DNA from 4 places in the Velazquezella soli genome. Region 1 is predicted to be linked to each of the others. Evidence: predicted binding sites of a transcription regulator. Region 1 holds the regulator's gene; each other region holds the start of a gene.
The links. The regulator PhoB, encoded in region 1, activates phosphate uptake and scavenging genes when phosphate is short. The targets are predictions, from matches to a motif close to TGTCATNNANCTGTCAT.
Positions count from the first base shown of each region.

Region 2: a site for PhoB is predicted at 2,462-2,478, ahead of AC0JZ8_RS13355 (UDP-2,3-diacylglucosamine diphosphatase). Genes of this name have one in related genera too.
Region 3: a site for PhoB is predicted at 4,900-4,916, ahead of AC0JZ8_RS09525 (YdcH family protein). Genes of this name have one in related genera too.
Region 4: a site for PhoB is predicted at 4,490-4,506, ahead of AC0JZ8_RS11575 (ceramide glucosyltransferase). Genes of this name have one in related genera too.

Region 1 covers NZ_CDRNXF010000004.1:6,263-13,646, forward strand. The annotation lists gene AC0JZ8_RS03610 (acetylornithine transaminase) at 1-248, opposite strand, end outside; gene AC0JZ8_RS03615 (GcrA family cell cycle regulator) at 700-1,239, shown strand; gene AC0JZ8_RS03620 (PACE efflux transporter) at 1,436-1,870, shown strand; gene AC0JZ8_RS03625 (ArsR/SmtB family transcription factor) at 1,809-2,597, opposite strand; gene AC0JZ8_RS03630 (DMT family transporter) at 2,722-3,636, shown strand; gene phoB (phosphate regulon transcriptional regulator PhoB) at 3,618-4,301, opposite strand; gene phoU (phosphate signaling complex protein PhoU) at 4,427-5,140, opposite strand; gene pstB (phosphate ABC transporter ATP-binding protein PstB) at 5,192-6,007, opposite strand; gene pstA (phosphate ABC transporter permease PstA) at 6,023-7,339, opposite strand; gene pstC (phosphate ABC transporter permease subunit PstC) at 7,336-7,384, opposite strand, start outside.
Region 2 covers NZ_CDRNXF010000004.1:2,035,600-2,042,983, forward strand. The annotation lists gene AC0JZ8_RS13350 (NADP-dependent malic enzyme) at 1-2,313, opposite strand, end outside; gene AC0JZ8_RS13355 (UDP-2,3-diacylglucosamine diphosphatase) at 2,532-3,347, shown strand; gene dgcA (N-acetyl-D-Glu racemase DgcA) at 3,372-4,352, opposite strand; gene AC0JZ8_RS13365 (ABC transporter permease) at 4,411-5,616, shown strand; gene AC0JZ8_RS13370 (ABC transporter ATP-binding protein) at 5,616-6,473, shown strand; gene AC0JZ8_RS13375 (MlaD family protein) at 6,482-7,384, shown strand, end outside.
Region 3 covers NZ_CDRNXF010000004.1:1,249,686-1,257,069, forward strand. The annotation lists gene pyk (pyruvate kinase) at 1-802, shown strand, start outside; gene AC0JZ8_RS09495 (alpha/beta fold hydrolase) at 865-1,902, opposite strand; gene AC0JZ8_RS09500 (tetratricopeptide repeat protein) at 1,912-2,565, opposite strand; gene ykgO (type B 50S ribosomal protein L36) at 2,673-2,798, opposite strand; gene AC0JZ8_RS09510 (5-(carboxyamino)imidazole ribonucleotide synthase) at 2,943-4,016, opposite strand; gene purE (5-(carboxyamino)imidazole ribonucleotide mutase) at 4,025-4,522, opposite strand; gene AC0JZ8_RS09520 (YdcH family protein) at 4,545-4,748, opposite strand; gene AC0JZ8_RS09525 (YdcH family protein) at 4,978-5,154, shown strand; gene AC0JZ8_RS09530 (ArsR/SmtB family transcription factor) at 5,273-5,530, opposite strand; gene AC0JZ8_RS09535 (sulfite exporter TauE/SafE family protein) at 5,638-6,423, opposite strand; gene AC0JZ8_RS09540 (thiamine phosphate synthase) at 6,560-7,213, shown strand; gene AC0JZ8_RS09545 (tetratricopeptide repeat protein) at 7,222-7,384, shown strand, end outside.
Region 4 covers NZ_CDRNXF010000004.1:1,646,300-1,653,683, forward strand. The annotation lists gene AC0JZ8_RS11560 (TonB-dependent hemoglobin/transferrin/lactoferrin family receptor) at 1-728, opposite strand, end outside; gene AC0JZ8_RS11565 (DUF2235 domain-containing protein) at 957-2,552, opposite strand; gene AC0JZ8_RS11570 (formate--tetrahydrofolate ligase) at 2,739-4,418, shown strand; gene AC0JZ8_RS11575 (ceramide glucosyltransferase) at 4,588-5,736, shown strand; gene AC0JZ8_RS11580 (extensin-like domain-containing protein) at 5,753-7,039, opposite strand; gene AC0JZ8_RS11585 (anthranilate synthase) at 7,329-7,384, shown strand, end outside.

The sequences.
Region 1 (7,384 bases):
ACCAGACGGCGGGCCAGACGTTCCTGCTCCGGGATCTCGTAGAGGTTGGAGAGGTGCCAGACCTTCTCGGCCTGCGACTTCAGCGCGTTTACCAGATGCGGATTGGAATGACCGCAGGAGGTGACGGCAACGCCTGCCCCGAAATCCAGATATCGCTCGCCACCTTCCGTCACAAGCCATACGCCCTCGCCTCGATCAAAGCGCAAAGGTGCCCGGGCAAACGTGTCGTAAAGTGCGGCTTCAGCCATGGCGACATCACTCCTCTGGGTAGGTTCCGACCCCCCTCTCCAGACCTCTCCGGAGACCGGGAATGCGGCCTGAAAAATCAAAAATGCCGCCCACCGGGCGGCGCGGGCACTATCATGGCTAAGTGCCTCCATGTCAACAAAACTTGGTGTTTTATAGGGCTTTCGGGGCATATGCCGCGATGCAACCTGATGCTGTATTGCGGCATTTCGGTCTGTGACAAAAATGACTCTTGAGGGCAGCAAGTTGGGGAAAACCGCGAAATCGATTCGCGGCGATTCGAGCGACTCTTGCCACGGAGTCAGCCACACACTAGGTTAATCCTCAATTACTAGAACGCATGCGGCGGAACTAGTCACCTCGAAGCATAGATTGCGTGGGTGCGGCGGATTTATTTCGCCGCAGAGGTGAACGGATTCTGTCTGCCAGCAACGTTCAAAGGCGGAGAACGGCATGAACTGGACTGATGAGCGCGTCGAGCGACTTAAAAAACTATGGTCGGAAGGTCTCAGCGCCAGCCAGATTGCAGCCCAACTTGGAGGCGTAAGCCGCAATGCCGTGATCGGCAAAGTGCACCGTCTCAACCTTCCGGGTCGCGCCAAAGCAGGCGGTTCGGCGTCGGCCAATCGCCCGGCATCCAAGCGCCCAGCGCCCGCAGCTCCGCGCGCGCCGAGCTTTGCCGGACGCGACACAGCCCGTCCCGCAGCACGGACGGTGGGTGCAAACGCCCTCAAGGAAGATCAGGACGTCAACGTCGCCGAACCGGTGAAATACACCGCTTCCGGCAGCGTCGTCGTGCCGATCTCGCGCCGTCTGTCGCTGACGGATCTCACCGAGCGCACATGCAAGTGGCCGGTCGGCGATCCGCTGACGGACGACTTCCATTTCTGCGGTTGCGATGCGCAGGATGCGTCGCCCTATTGCAAATATCACGCGAAGCTTGCCTACCAGCCCGTGCACGAGCGCCGTCGTCCGGCTGCCCGCGCGTCTTAAGTCAGGCGGCTACGGAAACAAGATCGAAGGCGGGCTCTGGCCCGCCTTTTGCGTTTTCGGCATGGCTGACTTGCGCTGAAAAAACTTGCCTCGCACTCCCTGGGCTCCTATTTCGGCCTCGAGAGAGGACGACCTCCCCCTGAATGGGCATAACGCCGGGACGACCCGGCATGAACCTGACCTAAAGGGGAAGATCATGCGCTCGATAAGAGACCGTATTCGCCACGCTATCAGCTTTGAAATCATCGGGCTTCTGATGATGGTGCCACTCGGCGCCTTCGTCTTCGACATGCCGGTCGAACATATGGGCATTGTCGGCGTCGTGTCTGCGACGGTCGCGACCGGCTGGAACTACCTCTACAATCTGGGTTTCGACCGCTTTCTGCAGGCGCGACGGGGTACGACGCTAAAGACGCCTGCCTTGCGCATTGCTCATGCGGTGCTGTTCGAAATCGGTCTGCTGGTCGTGCTGATGCCGTTTATCGCGTGGTATCTGCAGATTACCCTTCTCCATGCGCTGACAATGGATATCGCGATCGCGCTGTTCTACGTGGTCTATGCCTATCTCTTCAATCTTGGCTACGACAAGCTGTTCCCGCTGCCGGAATGGAAGACCCAGGAAGCCGCCTGACCATCAGAGTTTCGGACGGTGCAATACGCCAGTCCGATGGAAGCCTGAATGTCTCGGCAAACCCGATCTCTCCGGCGCGCGTGATCCGCAGAGCCCGGGTTTCCTCTCGGCGGCCGATCCAGCCGACGCCAAGAGCGCGGTCCAGCAGCGCCGCACCCATTTGTCCCGCCAGATGCGGCCGTCGCTCGCTCCAATCGAGGCATGTCCGGCAGAGCGGGCGTTTCGAACGGGTCAGCTGTTCGAGATCGATCCCGAAATCACAAAAGAACCGTCTGCCCTCGTCGGTGATCAGGCCGGCTCCATCGCCGAGCAGCATGTAGCCGCTTCCTGTTAGGGCATCGGCGAGCGCGATGGCGAGACGGCCGGCCATGTGATCGTAACAGGTGCGGGCAAGCCGTAACGCTTCGTCTTTCGGGCCGACAGGATGATGGCGCTTCGGCCCATCCGCGGCGACTGCCATCAACGCGTGGATCGCGTGCGCGACTTCCGGAGAGGCAAGTCGGTAATAGCGGTGCCTGCCCTGCTTCTCGACCTCGATCAGGCGAACCTGCGCCAGTTTGCCGCGATGGCCGCTGGTGGTCTGCGCGGTGACGCCGGCGTGGCGTGCCAGTTCGCCCGCCGTCAGCGCCTGTCCGCCCATCAGCGCGGACAGCATGTTGGCGCGTGCAGCATCGCCGATCAGGCTTGCAACTTCCGCAATCGTGTTTCCTGAAACCATATTGGGCATGATCCAGTTCTAGCACCGGAAAACTTTGCCGTCAGCGGTCAACGGTTCGGCCGTCGTCGAAGCATTTCTTTTCCTCTCTCCGCTAAGACGGGCGGAGATTGCATGGATGGGGATAGGAACTGGAATGGCGGACACCAAAACAAGCATGGCAACGGATCTGTTGCTGCTCCTCACGCTCGCGACGCTTTGGGGCGCGTCCTACACGCTGATCAAGGTCGGTGTGGAGACGATCTCGCCCATCACCTTTATCGCCGTCAGGACGCTGGTCGCCGGTCTCATTCTCGTTGCGGCACTGCACCTGCGCGGCTTGAAACTGCCGAGGGACCGGCAGACCTGGACGCTCTTCACGGTTCAGGCCTGCCTGAACAGCGCTGTCCCCTTCACCCTGATTGCCTGGGCCGAACAGACGACCGATGCGGGCCTTGCCACCATTTTGAGTTCAACGACGCCGATCTTCGCGTTTCTGCTGACGGCGCTGATCACGCGCCATGAAAGCGTCTCTGCGGCCAAGCTGTTCGGAGTTGCGGCAGGCATTGTCGGCATATGCCTGATCGTCGGCATGGAGGCGCTTGCCGGGTCGGGCGAGAACCTCTGGGCTCAACTCGCCATCGTGACCGCGACGATCTGCTATGCGGCGGCTGCCATCTTCGGGAAGAATTTTAAGGGATTGGACCCGATGATGCCCGCCGCGGGATCGCTGATCGCAGGGGCGGCCATCCTCATTCCCGTGAGCCTCGTGGTCGACAGACCCTGGACGCTGACGCCCAGCACCGATTCGATGCTCGCCCTGTTGGCGCTCGCGGTATTTTCGACGGCGCTCGCCTTCGTCATCTATTTCCGGCTGGTGCAGACGCTGGGCTCCGTCGGCACGACGGCGCAGGCCTATCTGCGGGTGCCGATCGGCGTTGGCATCGGCGTCGTGTTTCTCGGCGAAACGCTTGCCTCGACAGCCTGGCTCGGTCTCGCCTGCGTCGTGACCGGCGTGATTGCCATGACGCTGCCGGCTAGGAGACGCGGTGCTCAGGCTTCCATTGAGTAACCGGCACCGCGGACCGTGCGGATGACATCCTGCATGTTGGAGAAGTTGAGTGCCTTCCGCAGGCGCCCCACATGCACGTCGACGGTGCGTTCGTCGACATAGATGTCATGACCCCAGACGCCGTCGAGCAGCTGCGAGCGCGAAAAGACGCGGCTGGGTGAGGCCATCAGGAATTCCAGAAGTCTAAACTCTGTCGGCCCGAGGCGAACTTCGCGGCTCTTGCGGTGAACGCGATGGGTTTCGCGATCGAGTTCGATATCGCCGCATTTGAGGACGCTCGAAAGGACCTCCGGTCGGGCACGGCGCAGCATCGCCTTGACGCGGGCCATCAGTTCCGGCGTCGAGAAAGGCTTGACCACATAGTCGTCTGCGCCGGTGGCAAGCCCGCGAACGCGCTCGCTTTCTTCGCCGCGCGCCGTCAGCATGATGATCGGCAGGCGTTCCGTCTCCGGCCGCATACGCAGGCGACGGCAGAGTTCGATGCCTGAAACGCCCGGCAGCATCCAGTCGAGAATGAGAAGATCCGGAACGCGCTCCTGAAGCCTGATTTCCGCTTCGTCACCGCGAAGCACGGTATCGACCTCGTAACCCTCGGCCTCCAGGTTATACCGAAGGAGGACGCTGAGGGCCTCTTCGTCTTCCACGACTGCGATCTTCGGCTGCATTCCGACTTGCTCCGTCACTCGTCCCGAACCGCACTTAGATCCGCCAGATCCGCTCGCGCTGCTTCAGGTCATTGGTTTTGGCAGTTATCGTCCCGAAACCGGCAGGCGATTTCGGGAGAGCTGCATCATGTCCCGGCGGAGCCGAGCATGTTGGACGTATCGTCCTTCGGACGTTCGCCCTCCGGCTGTGCGCCGGTCGCGATGTAGTAGATGGTCTCGGCGATATTCGTCGCGTGGTCGCCGATGCGCTCGATGTTCTTGGCGCAGAACAGGAGATGGGTGCACGTGGTGATGTTGCGCGGATCCTCCATCATGTAGGTGAGGAGTTCGCGGAACAGCGAGGTGTACATCGCGTCAATCTCTTCATCGCGCTGGCGGATGATTTCGGCTTTTTCCGCGGAGCGGTTGGCGAAGACATCAAGAACGTCCTTGAGCTGCACCAGCGCCAGTTCGGAAAGATGCTCCAGACCACGGGCGAGCTTGCGCGGGACGCCTGTTCCCTGCACGGCGAGCACGCGCTTGGCGGTGTTCTTACCAAGGTCGCCGACGCGTTCCAGGTCAGCTGCAATGCGCAGCGTGCCGATGATCTCGCGAAGGTCGGCCGCCATCGGCTGACGCTTGGCGATGGTGACGATCGCCTTGTCCTGGATATCGCGCTCGGCATGGTCGAGAATGACGTCGTCCGAGATGACCTTCTGGGCCAGTGCGGAGTCGGAGTTGACGAGCGCACGCACGGCATCACCGCACATCTGCTCCGCCAGGCCGCCCATTTCGGAGATCCGGCGGTTCAGGTATTTCAGTTCCTCGTCATAGGCCGAGAGAATATGGGTCGAAACCATGTGTCTGATCCTTGATGTCTGCAGTTGCGGCTGACGGGCTCTGCGCCCGCATCAGCCGAAGCGGCCCATGATGTAATCCTGGGTGCGCTGGTCATCCGGATTGGTGAACATCTTGTCGGTATCGTTTTCCTCGACCAGGTGGCCGAGATGGAACATCGCCGTGCGCTGCGAAACGCGGGCCGCCTGCTGCATCGAGTGGGTGACGATCACGATCGTGTAGTTGGCGCGCAGTTCGTGGATCAGTTCCTCGACCTTGGCCGTGGCGATGGGGTCGAGTGCCGAGCACGGCTCGTCCATCAGAATGACTTCAGGCGAAACGGCGATCGCACGGGCGATGCACAGGCGCTGCTGCTGACCGCCGGAAAGGCCGGTACCGCCTTCATGCAGGCGATCCTTGACTTCTGCCCAGAGGCCGGCGCGCTGCAGGCTTGCCTCGACGATCGCGTCCATTTCCGTCTTGCCGCGGGCAAGGCCGTGGATGCGGGGACCGTAGGCAATGTTCTCGTAGATCGACTTCGGGAACGGGTTCGGCTTCTGGAACACCATGCCGACCCGGGCACGCAGCTCCACAACGTCGATTTCCTTGTCGTAGATATCGTCGCCGTCGAGCGTGATCTTGCCGGTGACGCGGCAACCCTCGATCGTGTCGTTCATGCGGTTCATCGTGCGCAGGAAGGTGGACTTGCCGCAGCCGGACGGACCGATCAAAGCAGTGACGGTATTTTGGCGGACATTCAGGTTCACGTCATAAAGAGCGCGCTTGTCACCGTAATAAACGGAGACATCCTTGCCGATCATCTTATATGCAACGTCGTTCATTTTCTTGTCCAGCGCCTTCTCAACTGCAGCTTCTGACATCATGTTCATTGCTTCCCCCTTCCTCTACCAACGCCGTTCGAAGCGGCGTCGCAAGAGAATTGCGCCAACATTCATCAAGATCAGGAACAGGAGCAGGATCATGATCGCTCCCGAGGTTCGTTCAACGAAGGCGCGTTCCGCCTCGTTAGCCCACATGTAGATCTGTACCGGCAGCGCTGTCGACGGATCCATCGGCGTGGTCGGATAGTTCGCCACGAAGGCGACCATGCCGATCAAGAGGAGCGGCGCGGTTTCGCCAAGGGCGTGCGCGAGGCCGATGATCGTACCGGTCAGGATACCGGGCATGGCAAGCGGCAGGACATGGTGGAAGATGGTCTGCATCTTCGAGGCACCGAGCCCGAGCGCTGCAGCACGGATCGACGGTGGCACTGCTTTCAGTGCCGCGCGGGTGGCGATGATAATGGTCGGAAGCGTCATCAGCGTCAGCACCAGGCCGCCGACCAGCGAGGCCGAGCGCGGCAGGCCCATGAAGTTGATGAAGACCGCGAGACCCAACAGACCGTAGACGATCGACGGGACCGCTGCGAGATTGTTGATGTTGACCTCGATCAGGTCCGTGAACCGGTTCTTCGGGGCAAACTCTTCAAGATAGATCGAGGCTGCGACGCCGATCGGCAGGGACAGGACGAGCACGATCAGCATCATATAGAAGGAGCCGATCAGGGCGACGCCGACGCCGGCTGCTTCCGGACGGCTGGACGCGCCGTTGAAGAAAATGCCGGTGTTGAATTCCTTGGCGAGCGCACCGCTGTCGGTCAGCTGCTTCATCCATCCGACCTGCTGGTCGGACACCTTGCGGCTGGTTTCCGCCACGTCGAGATTGATCTGGCCTTTCACGGCGCTGTCGATATCGCCGGCCGCCAGGAGCGAAACCGTCTGGGTCGTGCCGATGATCTCAGGATCGGAAACGACCATATCGCGCAGCTGGCCACGAACGCCGTCCGAAATCATCTGGTTGACGGCACGCAGACCCTGGCGATCGTTTTCGGCGACGCCCAGAACCTTCGCCAGCGCATTGCGGGCGACGATCGGGTAGTTGGCCGTCATCAGCTTGGCCGGATCCGTAGCCCGCACATTATCCTTGTCGATGATCTGCTGCGAGAACTCCACAGGGATGGTGATCATCGTCTGCTGAAAGGCGGTATAGCCCTTCGAGACGACCGACCACAGAAGGAGCATCAGGAACAGGATGCCGAACGAGAGAGCAGCGATGCCATAGGCACGAAAGCGGCGCTCGGCGGCGTAGCGGCGTTTGATACCGATATCGCGACGGGCAGGCTTGGCCAAGACGCCGGCGGTGGAGGAAACCACGTCGGTCATTCGTACTGCTCCCGGTATTTGCGCACGATGTAGAGCGCGTAGATG
Region 2 (7,384 bases), 2.0 Mb from region 1:
GAACAGCGACTCTGGCTGCGAGGCTTCGACGACGGCCAGAGCCGCCATATTGACGACGCCGCGGGATGTGACGGACTGGCCGAGAACATGGGCGGGTTTTGCCGTGCCAAGCAGGATCGGGCCGACATGCAGCGCGTCCATCATGGTGCGCACCAGGCCAAGCGAGATGCTGGCCGCATCGAGGTTCGGGAAGACCAGCAGATTGGCTTCACCGGACAATGTGGTGCTCGGCATGGCACGCTTGCGCAGTTCCTCGGAAAGCGCCGAGCCACCCTGCATTTCACCGTCGACTTCCAGATCCGGCGCCCGTTCGCGAATGATGGCGAGTGCGTCGCGCATCTTCGCGGCGCTTTCGGAATTGCGCGAGCCGAAATTGGAGTGGCAGATGAGGGCCGCCTTCGGCTTGATGCCGAAGCGGCGCACTTCCTGGGCCGAGAGAATGGTGATCTCGGCAATCTCTTCGGCGGTCGGATTGTAGTTGACGAACGTGTCTGTGAAGAAGATCGCACCGCGCTGCGAAATCAGCAGGCTGAGGCCGGCGAGCGTCTTCGTGCCTTCGCGTTTGCCGATGATCTGGTTGACGTCGCGCAGATGCCGGTCGTAGCGGCCTTCGATGCCGCAGATCAGCGCATCGGCCTCGCCGCGCTGGACCGATAGCGCGCCGATGACCGTGTTGCTGGTGCGCACGATGGTTCGTGCTGCTTCCGGATTGACGCCCTGGCGGCCGACAAGCGCAAAATAGTCGTCGACATAGCCGCGGTAACGCGGATCGTCTTCCGGGTTGACGACGGCGAAATCGACATTCGGGCGGATGCGGATGCCGAAACGCTGGAGACGCGCTTCGATGACCGAGGGACGGCCGATCAGGATGGGCCTTGCGATCTGCTCTTCGAGCAGGATCTGTGCGGCCCTCAGAACGCGTTCGTCCTCGCCTTCGGCGAAGATGACGCGATTTCTCTCGGCAGTCTTGGCCGCCGTGAAGATCGGCTTCATCACGAAGCCGGAGCGCCAGACGAATCGGCTAAGCTGGTCGAGATAGGCTTCAAAATCCTGGATCGGACGAGCGGCGACGCCGCTTTCGGCCGCAGCCCTTGCGACGGCCGGCGCGATGCGCAGGATCAGCCGCGGATCAAATGGCGATGGGATCAGGTAGTCGGGGCCAAAGATCGGCGTTTCACCGGAATAGGCTTTCGCGGCGACGTCGGAGACTTCCTCGCGGGCAAGTGCCGCGATCGCCTTGACCGCCGCCATCTTCATTTCTTCGTTGATCGTGCGGGCGCCGCAATCGAGTGCACCACGGAAGATGTAGGGGAAGCAGAGGACGTTGTTGACCTGGTTGGCGAAATCCGAGCGGCCGGTGCAGATCATCGCGTCGGGACGCTCGGCGCGGGCGAGTTCCGGCATGATTTCCGGCGTCGGGTTGGCGAGCGCCATGATCAGCGGCTTTTCGGCCATCTGCACCAGAAGTTCGGGCTTCAACACGCCTGCGGCCGACAGGCCGAGGAAGACGTCTGCGCCGGCGATATTGTCGGCCAGAACGCGGTTGTCGCTTTTCTGGGCGTAGATCGCCTTCCACTCGTCCATCAGCTCGACGCGGCCCTCATAGACCAGCCCTTCGATATCGTGGACCCAGATGTTTTCCTTCTTCGCACCAAGCGACACGAGAAGATGCAGGCAGGCAAGCGCCGCTGCACCGGCGCCCGACGTGACGATCTTGACGTTATCGATCGTCTTGCCGGCAAGCTCCAGGCCGTTGAGGATCGCGGCGGCGACAATGATCGCCGTTCCGTGCTGATCGTCATGGAAGACCGGGATATTCATCTTTTCGCGAAGACGACGCTCGACTTCGAAACATTCCGGAGACTTGATGTCTTCGAGGTTGATGCCGCCGAAGGTCGGCTCGAGTGCCGAGATCGTCGAGACCATGGCTTCGATGCCCGGCGCGTCGATTTCGATGTCGAACACATCGATGCCGGCGAATTTCTTGAAGAGGACGGCCTTGCCTTCCATTACCGGCTTGGAGGCAAGCGGGCCGATATTGCCGAGACCGAGCACGGCAGTGCCGTTGGAGACCACGGCGACCAGATTGGCACGCGCGGTAAATTCCGCGGCCATTTCCGGATTGTCGCGGATCGCAAGGCAAGGAGCGGCCACACCCGGCGAATAGGCAAGTGCCAGGTCGCGCTGGTTGCCGAGCGGCTTGGTGGCCTGGATTTCCAGTTTGCCGGGGCGGGGATAGCGGTGGAAGAAGAGAGCCTGTTCGTCGAGATCTCCGGTTACCGGCGATGGTTTCGGATTGTCGTGCCCATCCATGCTCTTATGGCTCCTCGTAACGATTTCCGTCCTGACATGCGAGTCCCCTCCTTACATCAATCGATCCATCGAGAAACTACAATATTTGCGATGCTGTCGGATTTTGCCGCCGGTTTCGGGTGGTCGCCGACTGCGGCGATCGCGCCCCTGTCATCATCCTGAAACACGAGTCTGATTTTCGAAGGGTAGGACAAGGTAGGTAACGAAGGGACGTTTCCGTGGCCGATGCAATCGAGACAAGGCATTTCAGAACCCTGTTCATTTCGGACGTGCATCTCGGCTCCAAGGCCGCCCGCACGGACTTTCTCCTCGATTTCCTGCGCTACCACGAGGCGGAAACGATCGTGCTGGTCGGCGATATCGTCGACGGCTGGCGGTTGAAGCGCAGCTGGAACTGGCCGCAGGGCTGTAACGACGTGGTTCAGAAGCTTCTGCGCAAGGCACGAAAGGGCACGCGGATCGTCTACATTCCGGGAAACCACGACGAATTCCTGCGGGATTTCCCCGGCATGCATTTCGGCGGTATCGAGGTCGCAGACCGGATGATCTACGAGATGGCAGACGGGCGGAAATACCTGGTGCTGCACGGTGACGAGTTCGACGTCGTGGTGCGCAATGCGCGTCTGCTCGCCTATCTCGGTGACTGGGCCTATGATGCGGCAATCGCCATCAATGTCGGTCTTGCAGCGGTGCGCCGCCGCATCGGCCTGCCATACTGGTCATTCTCTGCCTGGGCCAAGCTGCAGGTGAAGCACGCCGTGAATTTCATCGGCGAGTTCCAGAAGGTTGTCGTCGACGAGGCTCGTCGCAACAATGTCGATGGCATCATCTGCGGCCATATCCATCATGCGGTCATGGAAGACATCGACGGGATCCACTACGTCAACACGGGCGACTGGGTCGAAAGCTGCACGGCGATTGCCGAGCATCGTGACGGGACGCTGGAGCTGATCTCCTGGCAGAAGATCGCGAAGACCGCGGAAATCACGACGCTGCCGGCACCGGAGACGATCAGGGGCATGCAGGCCGCGTAACGGCCACGACTTTCCGCTTGAGACTCAACCCCAGAGGTTCGGCCGGGGCGGGTAGACGAGGGACCCTTCGTATTGCAGCCCGTCCGGACGGTCGTGCGCCAAAAGCAAGGGACCGTCGAGATCCGCGTAATCGGCACCTTGCGCCAGAAGTACGGCCGGTGCCATGGCCAGCGACGTTCCGACCATGCAGCCGATCATGACAGCAAAGCCGAGCCGTTCTGCTTCCTCTTTCATGATCAGCGCCTCGGTCAGCCCGCCGGTCTTGTCGAGCTTGATATTGACGGCATCATAGCGGTTTCTCAAACTCGCCAGATCGCCCGTTGCGTGTACGCTTTCGTCGGCGCAGATCATCACCGTGCGGCGGATGGTGGCGAGAATCGCATCCTTGCCTGCTGGAAGCGGCTGTTCGATCAGCGAAACGCCAAGGGCATCCGCGACTTCCAGATGGCGGGCCAGATTGTCCTCGGTCCAACCCTCGTTGGCATCGACGATCAGGCGCGAATCGGGCGCTGCCTGCCGCACGGCTCGCATCCGGCTTTCGTCGTCTTCAGTGCCGAGCTTGATCTTGAGCAGCGGACGTTCGGCATTCCTGCGCGCATCCTCCGCCATTGCCTCGGGTTCGCCGAGTGACAGCGTAAATGCGGTGATGAGCGGCTTTTCGGCAGCTTCAATCATCGATGCGACCGATCGGCCGAGGGTCTTGGCTTCCAGATCCCACAAGGCGCAGTCCACCGCGTTGCGCGCGGCTCCCGGCCGCAATCGGGTCTGCAGTATGTGGCGATCCATGCCATCGTGCATCATCGACGCGAGGGAGTTGATCTCGGCCAGCACGCCGTCCGTCGTTTCGCCGTAGCGTCTGTAAGGAACGCATTCGCCCCGGCCGGTGATGCCATCCCGGGTGATCGTACAGGTCACGACCTCGGCTTCGGTCTTGGAGCCGCGGGAAATCGTAAACACCCCGGCGATCGGGAATTTCTCGATTGTTGCTTCGAAGTGACGCGTCATGGTTTTCCACCTGGGCGTTGTGGCAAATCCGTTCAGGGTCGCTATATTGCCGCTCTCAGTGCTGCGATCAACAGCAGATCGCAGCCGCGTGCTGCTTAACCTAAGCCGAAAGAAACCTGTGCCGTCACAACCTGCCGAAATCAAAGCCGAAGACCTGCCCGGCGGCGATGGCGAGCGCTACATTCTGGCCGGAGAATGGCGCAATCATTCGATTTCGCCGGTCCTCAAGGCGTTTGGCGATCTTGAAAAGAGCAGCGGGTCTGGATCCCTCGAGATCGACGTCTCGGGGATCGACGGAATCGATACATCCGGCGCCTGGCTGATTCGCCGTCTTCTGTCGGCAAAAGCCGAGCAGGGTCGCGACGCGAAGTTGGTCGGGGCGGAAGGGACGATCGAGGAACTGGTTGGCGCCCTGCCGGAAAAGACCCCGGCACCGCCGCCCAACGATCAGGACAAGCGGTCGCTGTTTGATCGCGTGTTCAGCCCGGTCGGCAAGACGATGACGGAATTTGCCGGTGACTTCGTCGCCGCCATGCACATTCTCGGCTCGGCGGTCCGTGGCGCACAGCTGAAATTCGGCCGCGGATCCGGCGTCTCTCCTGCATCCGTCGTGACGCATATCGACCGGATGGGCGTGCGTGCGGTTCCGATCATCCTGCTGATGTCGTTTCTGATCGGCGCGATCATTGCCCAGCAGGGCGCTTTCCAGCTCCGGTATTTCGGGGCAGAAATCTTCGTCGTCGACTTGGTCGGCATTCTGCAGCTTCGCGAAATCGGCGTTCTGATCACGGCGATCATGATCGCCGGCCGTTCGGGAAGCGCGATCACCGCCGAAATCGGCTCCATGAAGATGCGCGAGGAAATCGACGCGCTGACCGTCATCGGCCTCAATCCCGTCGGTGTGCTCGTGTTCCCGCGACTTGTCGCCCTGACGATCGCACTGCCGCTCCTGACCATCGTGGCGAACCTGTCGGCCCTCTACGGCGCTGCGGTGATCACGCTGGTCTACTCCGGCATTACTTTCGATACGTTCCTGTCGCGCCTCAAGGAGGCGGTCGACTTCTCGTCGGTGGCATCAGGCATGATCAAGGCGCCGTTCATGGCGCTGGCAATCGGCATCGTGGCGGCTGTCGAGGGAATGAAAGTCGGCGGCAGCGCAGAATCGCTTGGCCAGCACGTCACCTCGTCGGTGGTGAAATCGATCTTCGCGGTGATCCTGATCGACGCGATGTTTGCGATTTTCTATTCCGCGATCGATTTTTGATGGGGACCGGCGTGGAAGACGTTCAAACCTTTGACAATACCAAACCCGCGGAGACGAAGAGCGACGAGCGCAAGGTCGTGCTGTCGGTCAAGGATCTGACGGTCGGCTTCGGCTCGAAGCTCGTGCTGGACAATCTGAACCTCGATATCTACCGGGGCGAGATCCTCGGCTTCGTCGGAGCGTCGGGCACCGGTAAGTCGGTGCTGATGCGCACGGTTCTCAGATTGCTGCCGCAGCGCTCAGGTACGATCGAGATCCTCGGAGTTGATTATGCCACGGCCGACGAACAGCAGCGCGTGGCGCTCGATACGCGGCTCGGCGTGCTGTTCCAGCACGGTGCGCTGTTTTCGGCACTGACGGTGAAAGAAAACATCCAGCTGCCGATGCGCGAGTATCTCGATCTGCCGCAGTCGCTGATGGACGAACTCGCCTATGTGAAGCTTGAGATGGTGGGCCTGCCGCCCGATGCGGCCGACAAGTATCCGTCCGAACTATCCGGCGGCATGATCAAGCGTGCAGCCCTTGCGCGCGCTCTGGCGCTCGACCCCGATCTGGTTTTCCTCGACGAGCCGACATCCGGGCTCGATCCCATCGGCGCTGCCGATTTCGATGCCTTGATTGCAAGGCTGCGCGATACGCTTGGCCTCACCGTGTACATGGTGACCCACGACCTCGACAGCCTGTTTTCCGTTTGTGATCGCATTGCCGTGCTTGGGCAGAAACGGGTCTTGGTGGAAGGCACGCTTGAGGATATGTTCGCCTTCGACGATCCGTGGGTTCAGTCCTATTTCAAGGGCAAGCGCGCGCGTTCCGTCGTGACCGATGAGACCAGGCCCGACGGCGAATCTGAGAAGTGATGTAACCTATGGAAACTAAAGCAAATTACGCCCTCGTTGGCTTTTTTACCTTGCTGGTAATGGCTGCCGCTTTCGGGTTCGTCTACTGGATGGCTTCGTCCGGCCGGGGAGGCCCCACGGCTGAGCTGGCGATTCGCATTCCGGGCTCCGCAAACGGTCTTTCCGTTGGTTCGGCGGTGCGCTTCAACGGCATCCCAGTCGGCTCCGTGCGCAGCCTCAGCATCGACCCGGATGATCCGCGCTACTCGATCGCGTTCACCGAAGTGCGCGCCGACGCACCTGTCTACCAGTCGACCAAGGCCGTTCTGGAAGTTCAGGGCCTGACGGGCGCTGCCTATGTGGAAATGTCGGGTGGTGCCAAGGGTGAAGAAAACATCCTGCAGAAGGCGATCGAGAGTGGCCGTCCTGCGGTGCTGATCGCCGACCAGTCGAGCGTGACCAACCTTCTTGCGACGGCCGACAAGATCCTCGACCGGGCAGACCAGGCAATTGGCGACATCCAGGGATTTGTCGGAGACGCACGCGGTCCGCTGACGCAGACTATCCGCAACGTCGAGACGTTTACGGCTGCGCTCAGCAACAATTCGGACAGCATCGACAAATTCCTGAACAGCCTCTCGACGCTGTCGGCGACGGTCGATCGCGTCTCCGGCACGTTGAACTCGACGCTCGAAGCAGCCGACCAGCTGGTACGGGCAATCGATGCGGAGCGCGTCAATCAGGTTGTCACGAACGCCGAACGGGTGACTCGCAACATTGCCAATGCCTCGGACAACTTCGGCCCTCTGGTGCAGAACGTGACCCAGGCGGCTGCGAGCTTCCAGCAGGCAGGCGTCGATGCGCAGAGCGCCCTGAAACGCGCCGATACGCTGATGGCGGCCGTCGACGTCAATCAGGTCGGCGCAACGATC
Region 3 (7,384 bases), 1.2 Mb from region 1:
CGGCATCATGTCTAAGATCGAAAAGCCGCAGGCACTCGAGCGGATCGATGAGATCATCGATCTCTCCGACGCCGTCATGGTGGCCCGTGGCGATCTTGGCGTCGAAATGCCGATCGAGGCGGTCCCCGGCATCCAGAAGCAGCTGACACGCGCATGTCGCCGTGCCGGCAAGCCGGTCGTGGTCGCGACCCAGATGCTGGAATCGATGATCAGCGCGCCGGTTCCGACCCGCGCCGAAGTTTCCGACGTCTCGATCGCCGTGTTCGAAGGTGCCGATGCGATCATGCTGTCGGCCGAATCGGCGTCCGGTCAGTATCCGGTCGAAGCCGTTTCGATGATGGCGTCGATTGCCCGCAAGGTGGAAGACGATCCGCTTTATCCAAGCATCATCTATGCGCAGCGCGCGACGCCGGAAGCAACCGGTGCCGACGCAATCTCGCTTGCTGCCCGCCAGATTGCAGAGACGCTGCGGCTTGCCGTGATCGTTACCTACACATCGTCGGGCACAACAGGCCTTCGCGCTTCGCGCGAGCGTCCGAACGTTCCGATCCTGGCACTGTCGCCGAGCGTCAAGACCGCGCGTCGACTGTCGATCGGCTGGGGCATGCACTGCGTCGTCACCCACGACGCGACTGACCTCGACGACATGGTCAACAACGCCTGCCGCATCGTCGCCTCCGAAGGTTTTGGTAAGCCGGGCGACCGGATCATCATCTCGGCCGGCGTGCCACTGGGCACACCTGGCGCCACCAACATGCTGCGCATCGCCTATATCGGTGCAGATGGGCAGAGTGGGGTTTAAACCCGCTATCAACAGCGTGAAATGAAAACGGCCGTCGGAGTGATCCGGCGGCCGTTGTCGTTTCAGGTCTTTTCGATCGAGAAATCCATGTCCGGCATCGGCTCGTCGACCACTTTCGCCAGTCGCGCCTCGACCCTGCGGGCAACGGACTGCAGGTCGCGGTGGTGACCCGCAAGCTTCTCGATCCCGGCGATGGCGAGATCGGTCGCGAGGTAATCCGGCTTGTGGCCGAGGCCGCGGATGACGACCAGTTCGGCGCCGGCGACGGCGGCCGTCAGCGCCTTCGCATGGATATCCATCGAGACAATCTTGTCGCTGTCGCCGTTGATGATCAGCGTCGGTGCGGTGATCTCGCTGTAGCGCGGTGCGACCCTGGTGACGTAGTCGTTGAGATTGGCGACGTCGATCGCGTTGTTGCGGAAGTTCTCAGGCCGCAACACCAGTGCGGTGGCGCCGCCGTCGAGGTAGCGGTCCGGACGGGGGTTGGGATGGAAGACGGCATGGGTTGCCTTCTCCATCAGCACCAGCCCGGCAGGCAGCGCCAGGAAGCGGGTAAACAGGCGTCCGAGATAAGGGCGGGCTGCGAGATTGTAGTACCAGTCGACGCCGCCCGGCCAGGGATGGGTGGCGGGCGCGAGAAGAAGCAGGCCTGCCGTCTTTTCCGGATGGTAGAGCGCGAAGGATGTGGCGATCGCACCCCCGAAGGAATGGCCGACGATGATCGCCTTCTCGATGCCGTAGCGATCCATGAGGCGAGCGATCGTTTCGGCCTGGCCATCCGGAAAGCCGTTCTCTTCGCCGCCACGCTCGGAATAGCCGTGACCGGGACGGTCGACGAACAGCATTTCGGCGCGCCCTTCTAGCGGTCTGCGGAACGCTGCTTCCTGGTCCTTCAGATTGCCGCTGGCGCCGTGGATGAAGACGATCGGGGGAAGGTCGCCCTCGGCTGGTGCTGCGACATGAAGGGCGTTGATACGGATATCGCCGAGATCGGTGAGTTCACCGTCGTTCGGAAGGTTGGCCTCGATCGCTTTCGCCTTCCAGGCCGTGAAGCCGAAGCCGAATGCGATGAGAGACAAGATAAGAGGTACAATCCCCATGGCGGCCCATCAGGTTCGGTTGCCGGCGATCTTTTCGGATAGCTTGGTCACAGCCTCCTGCGCCTCGCGATCGGCGGGGTAGATGTCGAGATAACGCTCCCACGCATTCAGCGCCTGGCTGTCCCGTCCGGCTTCGGTGAGGATTCCGGCAAGACCGGCCAGCGCGCCGAAATGGCGAGGCTCACGCTTCAGCACTTCGGCAATATCGGCCATCGCCTTGCGCTGGTCGCCCATCGCGTAATGCATTGTGGCGCGGCGGTTCCAGCCTTCGATATAGGCGGGATCGATGAGAGTGACGCGGTCGAGGAAGTCGAGGGCGGCGGCGTTGCGCTTTTCCTTGGCGGCCGTGGCCGCCCAGCCCATAAGAAGATTGACTGTGGGACTGCCCGACTCACCCATGTTCATGGCGATCTGCGTGGCGATTCCGCGCGCCTTTTCCGGATTGCGCTCACGTTTCAGCGCCGCAAATAGCGGGTCGACCCTGGCGTTGAGAGGCTGGCCGGCATTTGGTGCTGCTTCCGGACCTCCCTGCTGCGGACTTTCCAGCGGCGGAGCGGGAGGCATCGGTTGGGATGGCGGCATGGGCTGGGGCAGGGTCTGCGCAAAGGCAGGCACCGCAACACACACAGCAAGGATCACGAAGCTTGAACGAAAATAGCGCATGCGGATAAAGTAATCCGCATGCGCCGAAGGTCAAACCCGAAATTTCACGCTACCGACAATTTGATCGTCTCAGGCGTGCCCGGACAAAACGTCGATATCAGCGCAAATCAGCCCTGGCGGGCCTTGAAGCGCGGGTTCTGCTTGTTGATGATGTAAACGCGGCCCTTGCGGCGAACCAGACGGTTATCGCGATGACGAGCCTTCAGCGCCTTGAGCGAGTTCTTGATCTTCATTGTACTGGTCCAGAAGTCTGTGGGCTCAAAGAGCCGCTTGTCTCTATCAATCGAAAGCGTGCCGCCTATCTGTCGACGAGGGGCGCGCTCAGGTTGGCGTGCAGATAACCCGTGGCTGGATGCGTGTCAACCTTGTGACGCACTTTATGACCGGGTTTTCCGCCCCTTCAGCTCCGTGACATGGCCCATTTTCCGGCCCGGACGGGATTCCGTCTTGCCGTAGAGGTGGACCAGCACGTCGGTCCTCGCGAGCCAGCCGGGCACGTCGAGGATGTCGTCGCCGATCAGGTTGGTCATCACGCAATCGGAATGACGGCGCGGATCGCCGAGGCTTGCGCCGGCCACCGCGCGGATATGCTGCTCGAACTGCGAGACCACGCAGGCAGCCTCTGTCCAATGACCGGAATTGTGCACGCGCGGTGCGATCTCGTTGGCAATCAGGGTGCCATCGGCCATCACAAAAAATTCCATGCCGATCACGCCGACATAGTCGAGGGCAGCGAGGAGCTTTTCGGCGGCACTGCGCGCGGTCTGCGCGGTCGTGTCTGGAATGGTCGCGGGCAGGGTGGAGGTATGAAGGATGCCGTTGCGGTGGATGTTCTCGGCCGGATCGTAGCAGGAGACCGTGCCGTCCTTGGCGCGCGCGGCGATGATCGAGATTTCGCGCTCGAAGGGCACGAAGCTTTCAAGAACCATCGGCACCGAGCCGAGGTCCGCATAGGCGCCATCGGCCTTGTCGTCGCTGGAGCGGAACACGCGCTGGCCCTTGCCGTCGTAGCCCATGCGGCGGGTCTTCAAGACACCCTTGCCGCCGAAGTCTGCAAGCGCTGCTTCGAGATCGGCTTGGCTGTCGACGGAATGAAACCTTGCGGTCTCGATGCCGCAGCCGTTGAGGAACTGCTTTTCAACAATCCTATCCTGCGCCACTTCCAGGGCCTTGGCCGGCGGGTAGACTGGAGCCGACTGCTGCAGGAACTCGGCTGCCTCGACCGGTACGTTTTCAAATTCGTAGGTCACGACGTCGCAGCGGCTGGCGAGATCGGCCAGCGCCGCCCTGTCGTCGTAGGCCGCCGTGATCTGTTCGTTCGCGACCTGGGCGGCTGGGCAATCCGCCTGCGGTTCGAGAATGATGATGCGGTAGTTCAGGCGTGCGGCAGCGATCGCCAGCATGCGGCCGAGCTGGCCGCCGCCGATTATGCCGATGGTGCGGATCGTCATGATGTTTCTCAGGGTGCTTCGTCGATGGGATATTCGGCGACCGATGCGGTGTGGTGCGCGCGATAGGCGTCGAGTCGGTCGGCAAGGTCATCGTCGGAAAGGGCAAGCACCGCTGCAGCAAGAAGGGCGGCATTGATCGCGCCGGCTCGGCCGATGGCCAGCGTGCCGACGGGGATGCCGGCGGGCATCTGCACGATCGAGTAAAGGCTGTCGGTTCCGCTCATGGTCTTTGACTGGACGGGCACGCCGAACACCGGAAGCGGCGTCAGGGCCGCTGTCATGCCCGGCAGGTGGGCAGCGCCGCCGGCACCGGCGATGATGACCTTGAAGCCCTCGTCGCGGGCGCTTTTGGCGAATTCGTACATCCGGTCCGGCGTGCGGTGTGCCGAGACGATCCGTGCTTCGTAACCGATGTCGAGCGTATCAAGCGTGTCGGCGGCGTTCTTCATGGTCTCCCAGTCGGACTGGCTGCCCATGATGATGGCGACTGCGGGTCTTTCTGACATTCCAGGCCCTTTTAAGGTGAACTCAAGCGATGATGTCGGGAATGATCTGGTCTTCGATCTGGGTCATCCGGTCCTTGATGGCCAGCTTCTTCTTCTTCATGCGCTGGATGCGAAGAGCCTCACAGCCGACCTTGATCATGGCATTGATCGCGGCGTCGTAATCTTCGTGTTCCTGGCGAAGTTTCGCGAGTACCAGCCGGTTATCCGCCTGTTCCTGATCACGCATGCTCAGTCCCCATTCTTTACGCCGGCTTTTTGCAAACCCCGGCTTCATCCGCAAGCTCCTACCATCAAACCGCGTTAACTGGAAGTTAGCCGACGCCACGAATTTGCCGCTGAGAGACCATGATTTCTCCTTCGACAAAGCGGACCAACCGTGTCACACTTCTGTTGCAAACCTGAAGCCTTGGCTCAGAGGAGTGCCAAGGCAGGTACCTAAGGAAGGAACATGCCACATGACCGTCCAGGCGCATATCGCATCGCTTGAAAAGAAGCACGGCGACCTCGAAGAGGAACTCCAGTCCGTTCTCGCATCTCCATCCGCCGACGATCGTGAGATCGCAGAGCTCAAGCGCCGCAAGCTGCGCATCAAAGACGAGGTGGAGCGGTTAAAGACCGACACCCGTCATTAGGCGATCAAAAGCGCCACGCGCCTCACGTACATTCGTGAGAGGGTGCCCACAGCGGCACGATAAATTCCAAGACTAAAAGCAACAGTTCTGGTCGTAACGTCACAGTCGCGGCCAGAATTCACGTCCAGAACTGGTCGAGCCACAGGTTGAGCCGGGTGAAGCCGCTGCCGTTCACGGCATAGATGCGCCGCGTTCCCTCTGGTGTGACAGTCACGAGATCGCTGTCCAGCAGTGCTTTCAGATGCTGCGAGACGGCCGGCCTGCTGATCGGCAGCCCTTGTGCAAGTTCATTCACGGTTTTCGGCGCGCGTCTCAGCTCTTCGAGGAGATGGCGCCGGTTCGGGTCGGCAATGGCTGAAAACGGATCGAGTGTCATAGTTTGAAGCTAAGCATAACTTGACGAAGCATCAACCGTTTTCGTGTCTCGCGACCGGTGGAAGGCCTTATTGTAATTGGGTTTTTTATGATGTTCGGATGGACCGGTCAGATCGGCAGGCCGTCCCACAGAAGCTTTACGCCGGCAACGAGAGCGAGCGCGTAGGTCATCGGATAGAACACTTCCGACTTCAGATGCTTGACGATCGCGGCACCGAGCATGGTCGAGACCAGGGCTGCCGGCAGCAATGTCGCCGAGATCGTCAGGTTTTCGGCCCCCAATGCGCCGAGAAGGAAATAGGGGATGATCTTGACGGCGTTGACGATGGCGAAGAAGCGGATGCTGGCCCCGGTGTATTTCTTAGGATCCAGCTTCATCGGCAGAACGTAGATCTGGAAGGGCGGGCCGCCGGCATGCGCCACGAAACTGGCATAGCCCGACAGCGCGCCCCAGAACGTGGCGGCCGCCGGACGATGCGGCAGTGCGGCGGCGGGACGGTTCTTAGCTGGGCCGTAGACCTGCCAGAAGTAACGGAGGGCGAAGAAGATCGTTGCCGCGGCAATAACAATCCGCAACGCGTCGTCCGAAACATAGGCCGAGGTCGCCCAGCCGAGCGCGATGCCGATGACGCCGCCCGGCAGGATCATCAGCAGGGTTTTTCTGTCGTTGAAATGGCGCCAGGACCAGAGTGCCACGATATCCATCAGGATCAGGATCGGCAGGAAGATCGCCGCCGCTTTGACCGGGTCGACGGCAAGCGACATCAGCGGCATGCCCATCAGGCCGATCGCGCCGCCAATGCCGCCCTTGGAAAGCCCGACCAGCATCACGGCGGGCACCGCTGCTGCAAAGAAGGCGAGGCTGAGCGTATCGGAGGAAAATATGTCTGGCATGGGCACTTCAGGCTTGCACCGTTGAGGCGGGCAGATGGGATGAGCGGTTGATTGCGCAATCCTTCCGGTCTATCGAATCATTCAAGAGAAAACGAGTGCGGATCGCCGGGTTGCGGTTCGCTGCATGGGAAGAAACATGAAGAAACAGGAAGAGCGTTGCCGTCTGGTGCTGATCGTGCCGCAGGATGCGGATGCGAAAGCGCAGGCGGACCGGTTGGAGAAGGCGCTTGCGGGCGGCGATGTCGCCTCGGTGATCCTGCCGCAATACGATGAAGACGATACCGCGTTCCAGGACCGCGCCGAACTCATGGTGCCGATGATCCAGGCTGCGGGTGCCGCAGCGCTGATCGCCGGAGACAGCCGCGTCGCAGGTCGCGTCAAGGCAGATGGCCTGCATATGGCCGGTTCGATGGAAGAGCTGGAAGAAACGATCGAGAAATTCAGCCCGAAGATGATCGTCGGCGCCGGTGGTGCATCCGAGCGTCACACGGCGCTCGAAGTGGGCGAGCGCCGCCCCGACTATATTTTCTTCGGCAAGCTCGATGGCGACATCAAGCCGGAGGCGCATCCGAAGAACGTCGCGCTTGCGGAATGGTGGGCTTCGATGGTGGAAATTCCCTGTATCGCCATGGGCGGCACGGACATTTCCTCGGCGCTCGAGGTTGCCGAAAACGGAGCGGAATTCGTGGCTTTGAGACTGGCTGTCTTCGATCATCCCGAAGGACCGCAGGAAGCAGTTCGACTGGTCAACGCCGATCTGGACGAAAAAGCGCCACGGTTTGAGGCTTGATGGTCTCCATGCCATCGATTCGTCGCGCCTCATCCACCGTCCTGATGCTTGCCGCCAGCCTTTCGGCGTCGGCCGTCTTGCCGCATCCGGCAATTGCGCAGGTGCAGCAACCCGGTGCGGTGGAGCAGGAGGGGCCGACGGCGGCGCAGTCGCGTCAAGTGGTGACGAGAC
Region 4 (7,384 bases), 1.6 Mb from region 1:
ATGTCGCCGCCGTTATCGGTTTCGTTGCCGCGCTTGTAGCCGCCCTGGAGCATGAACCAGCTGTCATTGTGTCGTGCGGCGATGGCGGCATTGTTGCCGAGGCTGCGGTCGGCGCTGTCATAGGTGCTCTTGGTCAGGGCGCCGAAATTACGGCCGTCCTCGATCAGGTCTTCCGGATTGATCGTGTAGAGCTGGACTGCGCCGCCAAGAGCGCCGGATCCGACGCGGCTCGAATCGGCACCCTTGGTGATATCGATCGTCGAAAGCGTGTCGAAATCGAAGGCGTTGTTGCCGCCACGGGCGCTATCGCGCGGGTCGGTCAGCCAGGGCTGGCGGATCCCGTCGATCGTCGTCAGGACGCGCTCGTTTTGCAGACCGCGAATGTTGATGCTCTGGCTCTGCCGGTTGAAGGTGACGCCGGCATCGACGCGGCGGGAGAAATCCTTGAAATCGGTGACCATCCGGTCCTGGATGACCTGACGATCTGTCGTCTCGGTCAGCGGCGAGTCCGACTTGCCGACGGAAGTCCCGTCGCGCAATACGATCGGCTTCAGGGCGGTCGTATCCTGGCCATCGGCAACCTGGGTCGCGGTGGTCGCTCCAGCGGCAGTCGTTCCAGCGGCGGTCTGGGCAGTCTCCTGCGCCCATGCCGGCGGCGCGGCCGTGATCAGCAGAAGTGCGGCAGTTCCGGCGTAGAGATGGCGATGCCGCGACGAACGGGTAGGCATGGTGGTTCCCCTCAAAAAGACATGCAGAGACATCGGGCGCGGCGATAGCCTGCGTCCGGGTAACGTTCGGATTGTTTGATTTCCGCCGAAGCAGAAGCCCCGCAAAAAGCCTTAGAAATCTAAACTAAATGAGTCAAGTTTGAATCTGAGTGAAATACTCATGTTTTTGAGCAGGGTGTGGTGAGAGCACGCCGTGACGAGCGTTGGTCGTCGTCACGGCGTGGTTGGTCAGTGGCTCGGTGGTGGGTTTGCGGAAGACGGGGAAGAGGCGACTGTCAGCCTGACGCTGCCGCGGTTGTTGCCGTAGGCGCCCCAGGCATCGTTGGCGAAGCAGTAAAGATAGCCGTCGCCCTTCGGTGTGAATTTCGCCTTGCTGCGGATCAGAAACACCTCGTGGGGCAGTTTGAGAATGCCGTTCTTGGGCGTCTGCTGCTGAGCGGGCGGCGGCACGTCGTTGGCGATCACGCCGATCAGGCTGAACCAGGGGAGCTCCTCCTCGCGACGGGTCCACCAGAAATCCACCTGCTGGTTTCCGGTCGACCATTTCCACGCCTTTTCGAGCTGGCCAAGGCCGCTCGAGGCAATATGGGCAATCTCACCGGCCTGGAAGTTTCCTCCATCTTTCGGGCCATCGGCGTTGCACAGGACCGTGCCATCGGTCCACTCGCCTTTCGCGACGAACGTGTAGGTAATGCCCTTTTGCAGAAAGATGCCGGTGTCGTTCCAGTGGTCGCGTGCGAAGACGTCGACCTCTGCGGGCAGGTCTGCGTTGGCGTGCCGGTAGCGCCCCTGCGACAAGGGCGGGGTGCGGTGCCGCTCAGAGGCGGAGCTGTGCAAATCTTCTGAGGGCGTTGCGGTCACGTGCGGTACGGCGCGCGGTCTCGTTTTCAGCTTGGCGAAGATGCCACTGGCGGAATCATGCAGCACGCCGCGCGGATCCGGCCTCAGCTGGTTTTCAGCCCCTTCGCGGAATACGAGGCCGCAGCTTTTTGCCTCGTTCATCATCCACAGGAGAGCGCCGTCCGAAAGGCCTGTTGCGGCATAGCCACCGCCGACATCACCATGCACGCCCGGGAACCAGACCTGTTTCAGCGTTCCGGTCCAGCCATCCGGCTTGACCCAGAGCGTCGGCATGAAACTTTGGCGGAACTCGTCGAGCGCCACCGCATGGCGGGCGTTGAGGACGGCGGAACCGAGTGTCGTATCGTGAAACTGATGGTTCTCCGGGTTGTCGAGAAGGTTGAGAAACCCCATGTCATCGGGAATGCCGAGCGCGCCGACCGTATCCCAGACGCCGATGAACTGGATGAGCGTTGAGGCATTGCGGGTGCCGCCTGGGGCGACGTTGTGGAAGTGGATCTTGCCGGACTGTTTGCGCTTGGTGCCGGCTTCGCTCTTGGCGCGGTACTCCGTGAAAATCGCCTCGATCGCCTTCCAGGTTCCCTCTTCGTCGAGCTTAGAGGCTTTGATATCCAGAAGGCCGCATTTGGAGATCATGCCGCCGAGGCTGCGGACCGTGTAGGCGCCACGACTGAAGCCGAACAGATAGATTTGATCTCCGGATTTGTAGGTGCTGGCAAGCCATTTGTAAGCACCCTTGATGTTGTCAGCGAGACCCTTGCCGGTACCGCCTTCCACCGCACGTCGCCACCAGGTTCCGTCTGTGCCGACACCGGGGTGATAGTAGGCATCCTGTTTGATGCCAGCGGCATCCTTGTCGGCGACTGCATTGTAAATCTTGCGAACATTGGTCGGGCTAGGCTGGCCGCCATCCATATCGTCGGGCGTGTTCCAGGTGCCGTCGCAGCAGAGAATAAGGTTCATTGGTCGTTCCCCCTCGATCCCCCATGGATCAGAGATATATAAGATTGTATCGAATTAAATTGCAACTTTGGTGTGTGGATGAGCGCGTTGTAGTGTGCATAATCAGGGCGCTGTTCCCGTTCCGGGCTTGTCGTGGGGAAGCGGCTGTGGCCATGGTTCACGCAAACCAACAAGCGAGAGACAAGCATGGCCCCCGTTCCATCCGACATCGAGATCGCCCGCGCGGCAAAAAAGAAACCGATCGCGGACATTGGCGCGGCGCTTGGCATCTCTCCCGAGGCGTTGGTGCCCTACGGCCATGACAAGGCGAAGATCGGGGCCGATTTCATCGGCTCGCTCCAGGGCCGCCCCGATGGCAAGCTGATCCTCGTGACGGCGATCAATCCGACGCCTGCCGGCGAGGGCAAGACGACGACCACGGTAGGCCTCGGCGACGGGCTGAACCGGATCGGCAAGAAGGCCGTGATCTGCGTGCGCGAGCCGTCGCTCGGCCCCTGTTTCGGCGTCAAGGGCGGGGCTGCCGGCGGCGGCTATGCGCAGGTCGTGCCGATGGAAGACATCAACCTGCACTTCACCGGCGACTTTCACGCCATTACCTCTGCGCACAATCTCCTGTCGGCGATGATCGACAACCATGTCTACTGGGGCAACGCGCTCGACATCGACACGCGCCGCATCACCTGGCGGCGGGTGATGGACATGAACGACCGGGCGCTGCGCCAGACCGTGACCTCGCTTGGCGGCGTGTCGAACGGCTTTGCGCGCGAAAGCGGCTTCGACATTACCGTCGCATCCGAAGTGATGGCGATCCTCTGCCTGGCGCAGGATCTGGCCGACCTTGAAAAGCGGCTCGGCGATATCGTCATCGGCTACCGGTTCGACCGCTCGCCGGTCTATGCCCGCGACATCAAGGCCGACAAGGCGATGGCGGTGCTTTTGAAAGACGCGATGCAGCCGAACCTGGTGCAGACGCTGGAAAACAATCCGGCGCTGGTGCATGGCGGGCCGTTCGCCAACATCGCCCATGGCTGCAACTCCGTGATCGCGACGAAGACGGCGCTGAAGCTTGGCGACTATGTGGTGACCGAAGCGGGTTTCGGAGCGGATCTGGGGGCCGAAAAGTTCTTCGACATCAAGTGCCGCAAGGCAGGGCTGAAGCCCGATGCGGCCGTGATCGTCGCGACCATCCGGGCGCTGAAGATGAACGGCGGCGTGAAGAAGGACGATCTCGGAGCCGAGAATGTCGAGGCGCTGACGCGCGGCTGCTCGAACCTTGGGCGTCACATCGCAAATGTGCGCAAGTTCGGCGTGCCGGTCGTGGTCGCGATCAACCACTTCATCTCGGATACCGATGCGGAAGTGGCGGCGATCAAGGACTACGTCTCGCATCACGGCGCCGAGGCGATCCTCTGCCGCCACTGGGCCGAGGGCTCGGCCGGCATCGAGGAACTGTCCTACAAGGTGGTGGAACTGGCGACAAGCGGTGCCGCCAACTTCAAGCCGATCTATCCTGACGACATGCCGCTGATGGAGAAGATCGAGGCGGTCGCCACCAAGATCTATCATGCCGGCGAGGTGACGGCGGAAAAGCCGGTGCGCGATCAGCTGAAGGCTTGGGAAACTGCCGGCTACGGCCATCTGCCGGTCTGCATCGCCAAGACGCAGTATTCGTTCTCCACCGATCCGAACCTGCGCGGAGCGCCGGAAGGGCATGTGGTGCATGTGCGCGAAGTGCGACTGTCGGCCGGCGCCGGCTTTATCGTGGCGATCACCGGCGAGATCATGACCATGCCGGGCCTTCCAAGCGCGCCGTCGGCCGAGCGAATCCATCTGAACGCGGATGGGCTGATCGAGGGGCTGTTCTAGGGCTGCTCAACGGCGGTCCTACTTTTTTCTCCGGATCGTCCTTGCCTCTCGCCTTCGCGGGTGAGGGGCAACGTCATGCGTCTGTCACACCGAAATGGTCTGTTCGTCCTTACTCTTGCGGCACTGGCGGTGACCCGACGATTCGGGGCCGGCCATCGGGAACATCAGGATGGATCTTGTTCTTGCGACACTCGCCATGGCCCTTCTGGCGATCAATCTCTTCAGCATCGCGGTTGCCGGCCTGCGGCTTTCGCATCGGGACAAAGCGAGTGACAAGCCGGCGGTGATCAAGCCGGACGGTGTATCGATCGTCATTCCGGTGCGCGGCATCGAGGCCTATTCCAGCCTGACGCTCGCGCATGCATTCAAGCTCGAGTGGCCGGATTACGAGCTGATCTTCTGCGTGCAGGACGAGGGTGATCCGATCATCGCCGAGATCCGCTCGGCGATTGCCGCGCATCCGGCGGTGCCGGCGCGGCTGCTGATCGGCGATGACCGGATCAGCGCCAATCCCAAGCTCAACAACTGCGCCAAGGGCTGGCATGCGGCACGACACGAGTGGGTGGTGCTTGCCGATTCCAACGTGTTGATGCCCAAGGACTATATTCAGAACCTCGTCTCCGGTTGGCGGGCCGATACCGGGCTCGTATGCTCGACGCCGATCGGATCGCGTCCGGACGGGTTCTGGGCGGAAGTGGAATGCGCTTTCCTGAATACGCTGCAGGCGCGCTGGCAATATGTGGGCGAGGCGCTGGGGCTCGGCTTTGCGCAGGGCAAGAGCATGCTGTGGCACAAGCCGTTTCTGGATGCTGCCGGCGGCATCCAGGCGCTGGCGGCCGAGATTGCCGAGGACGCGGCGTCGACCAAGCTCGTCAACCGGCATGGCAAGAAAGTGCACCTTGTGTCGGCACCGTTCGAGCAGCCGCTCGGGCGCCGCGGGCTGGAGGAAATCTGGTCGCGCCAGACGCGCTGGGCCCGGCTGCGGCGGGTGACGTTTCCGCTGTTCTTCACGCCGGAGATCCTGCTCGGAGCGCTGCCGCCTCTGGCGCTAGGGTTGATCGGCGCCGTCATGCTGGATCTCAATGTCGGTCTGGTGGCCGCGACCGTGTTTGCCGCAACCTACCTGCCGGAACTCGCCCTTGCGCGGGCCAAGGGCTGGCGGCTGTCGATCCTGTCGCTGCCGGCAATGATGGTGCGCGACGTGATGCTGCCGGCGATCTGGATCAGGAGCTGGCTTTCCGGCTCGTTCGAATGGCGCGGCAATGCCATGACGATCGGCACCCAGGAAAGCCGGCTGACCGGCTCGTCGCCGGCCTGACCCTGGCCCTCAACGACTACTCGCAGATGCGGTAGCCGCCATCCCTTTCGATGATGTCGAGATGAAGGTGATCCTCGTGGGCGGCATCGCTGCCGGGGGCGAGGACCGTGGTGAAATGCAGGCAGGCCCCGGCGGTGGCGGTCATCTGGAAGGCACCCTCCAGCGTATGATCGTCCTCCCGGCGCTTCATCACGACCTTCTCGCCATTGTCGAGCTTGAAGGCGGCGACATCGAAGGCGTTGCCGCGACCGTGCTCGGAGATCTTGCCGGTCGAGGCGCTGTTTCTGAGGCGGCACTGGTAGGTGGAGCCCGGGACAAGCCCGGTGATCTTGCGGCCCGGCATGGCGATGTTGAGCGCGGGCTGGACCGTATCCTTCAGCCAGTGGGCCATAGTCAGCGCCGTCTTGCAGCGCATGGTGGCGCCGCCGAGATCGACGCCGGGCAGAACCTGCGCCACCTCGATCGGCTGCTTGATGCCGCAGCCATTGCCGTCGTCGATCGGTTTGACCGATTCGAACTTGGCGCCGATGGCACCGAGGTCTGCAAGGCAGGCCTTGAGTTCTGCGGCGTCTTCCTCGACGAGAGGCGGAGGAGGCGGGGTCTCGGCCTGTTCCTGCTTTTCGTCCGCAGGCTTGTCGGCCGGAGTTTCGTCATCAGCGGCCTTGTCCTGCGGTGCCTTGTCGTCTGGCTTGGCGGCGTCCGGTTTGGCAGGTTCAGTCTTGCCGTCGTCGCTCGATGCGGCGGGCTTCTGTTCTGCGGGTTCTTCCGGCTTGGGAGTGGGGGTCGGGATGGTTTCTTCAGGAGCTTTACCGGTCTGTTCCGGGCTCTGGGTCTGTTCGGGGGCCGGGACAGGTGGCTCTGCGGGGCGCTCTGCAGGCTTCTCCGCAGGGGTTTCGGGCGGGTTCTCGGGCTTTGCTTCGACGGGCTTTGCGGCGACCTCAGGTGTAGCAGCGGCTGCGGCCGTTGCCGCCGTTGCCTCGGGCACGGGTTCACCACCCGGCTTCGCCATGGGAAGCGGAACGGTAGCGAGGGCGGGGGCGGCGGGGATCGCGGCGCGGCTGAGGTTCTGGGAACCCTGTGCGGGGCGGGTCGACTGGTTTTTGCCGGACGAGGATTTGCGCGTCGACTGTTTGCGGGTGCGTCCGGCATCGCGCATGAACTGGTCGATGATGTTGATTTCGACAACGTTCGGCGTCGAGCCTTGCGGTGCTGGGCGGGCGGGTAGAGGCGCTGCACCCAGTGTCAGCGGTGCGCTCATTGCCAGCGAAGTGCTTAAAGCGAGAAGGCATAGAGTATGCTTCATCCTTCGGTCGTCCTTTCCCATGTTTCGGAGACGCAACGCGGATGACCCTGTTTTGGTCGCATTGTGGCCAAATAAATCCACTTGCGCGTTTGCCGGAGCCGCGCTAACAATTCGCTCCATGATGATTTCGATGAGCAACAACGGTAACTGGTGGTGGGCACGCTGACGCGGCCTTGACCAGTCATGTCCATCGACAAGACTATGACCAAGCCGCCCGATTACCGAGGCGGCTTTTTTATTGGCCGCTTCTGAGACCCGGGCAGATCAACAGGGATTTCAAGAGGCAGACATGGCGACGATCATTCACGACGACGGGTCCGAGACCTACGAGACCAAGGGCGGAAT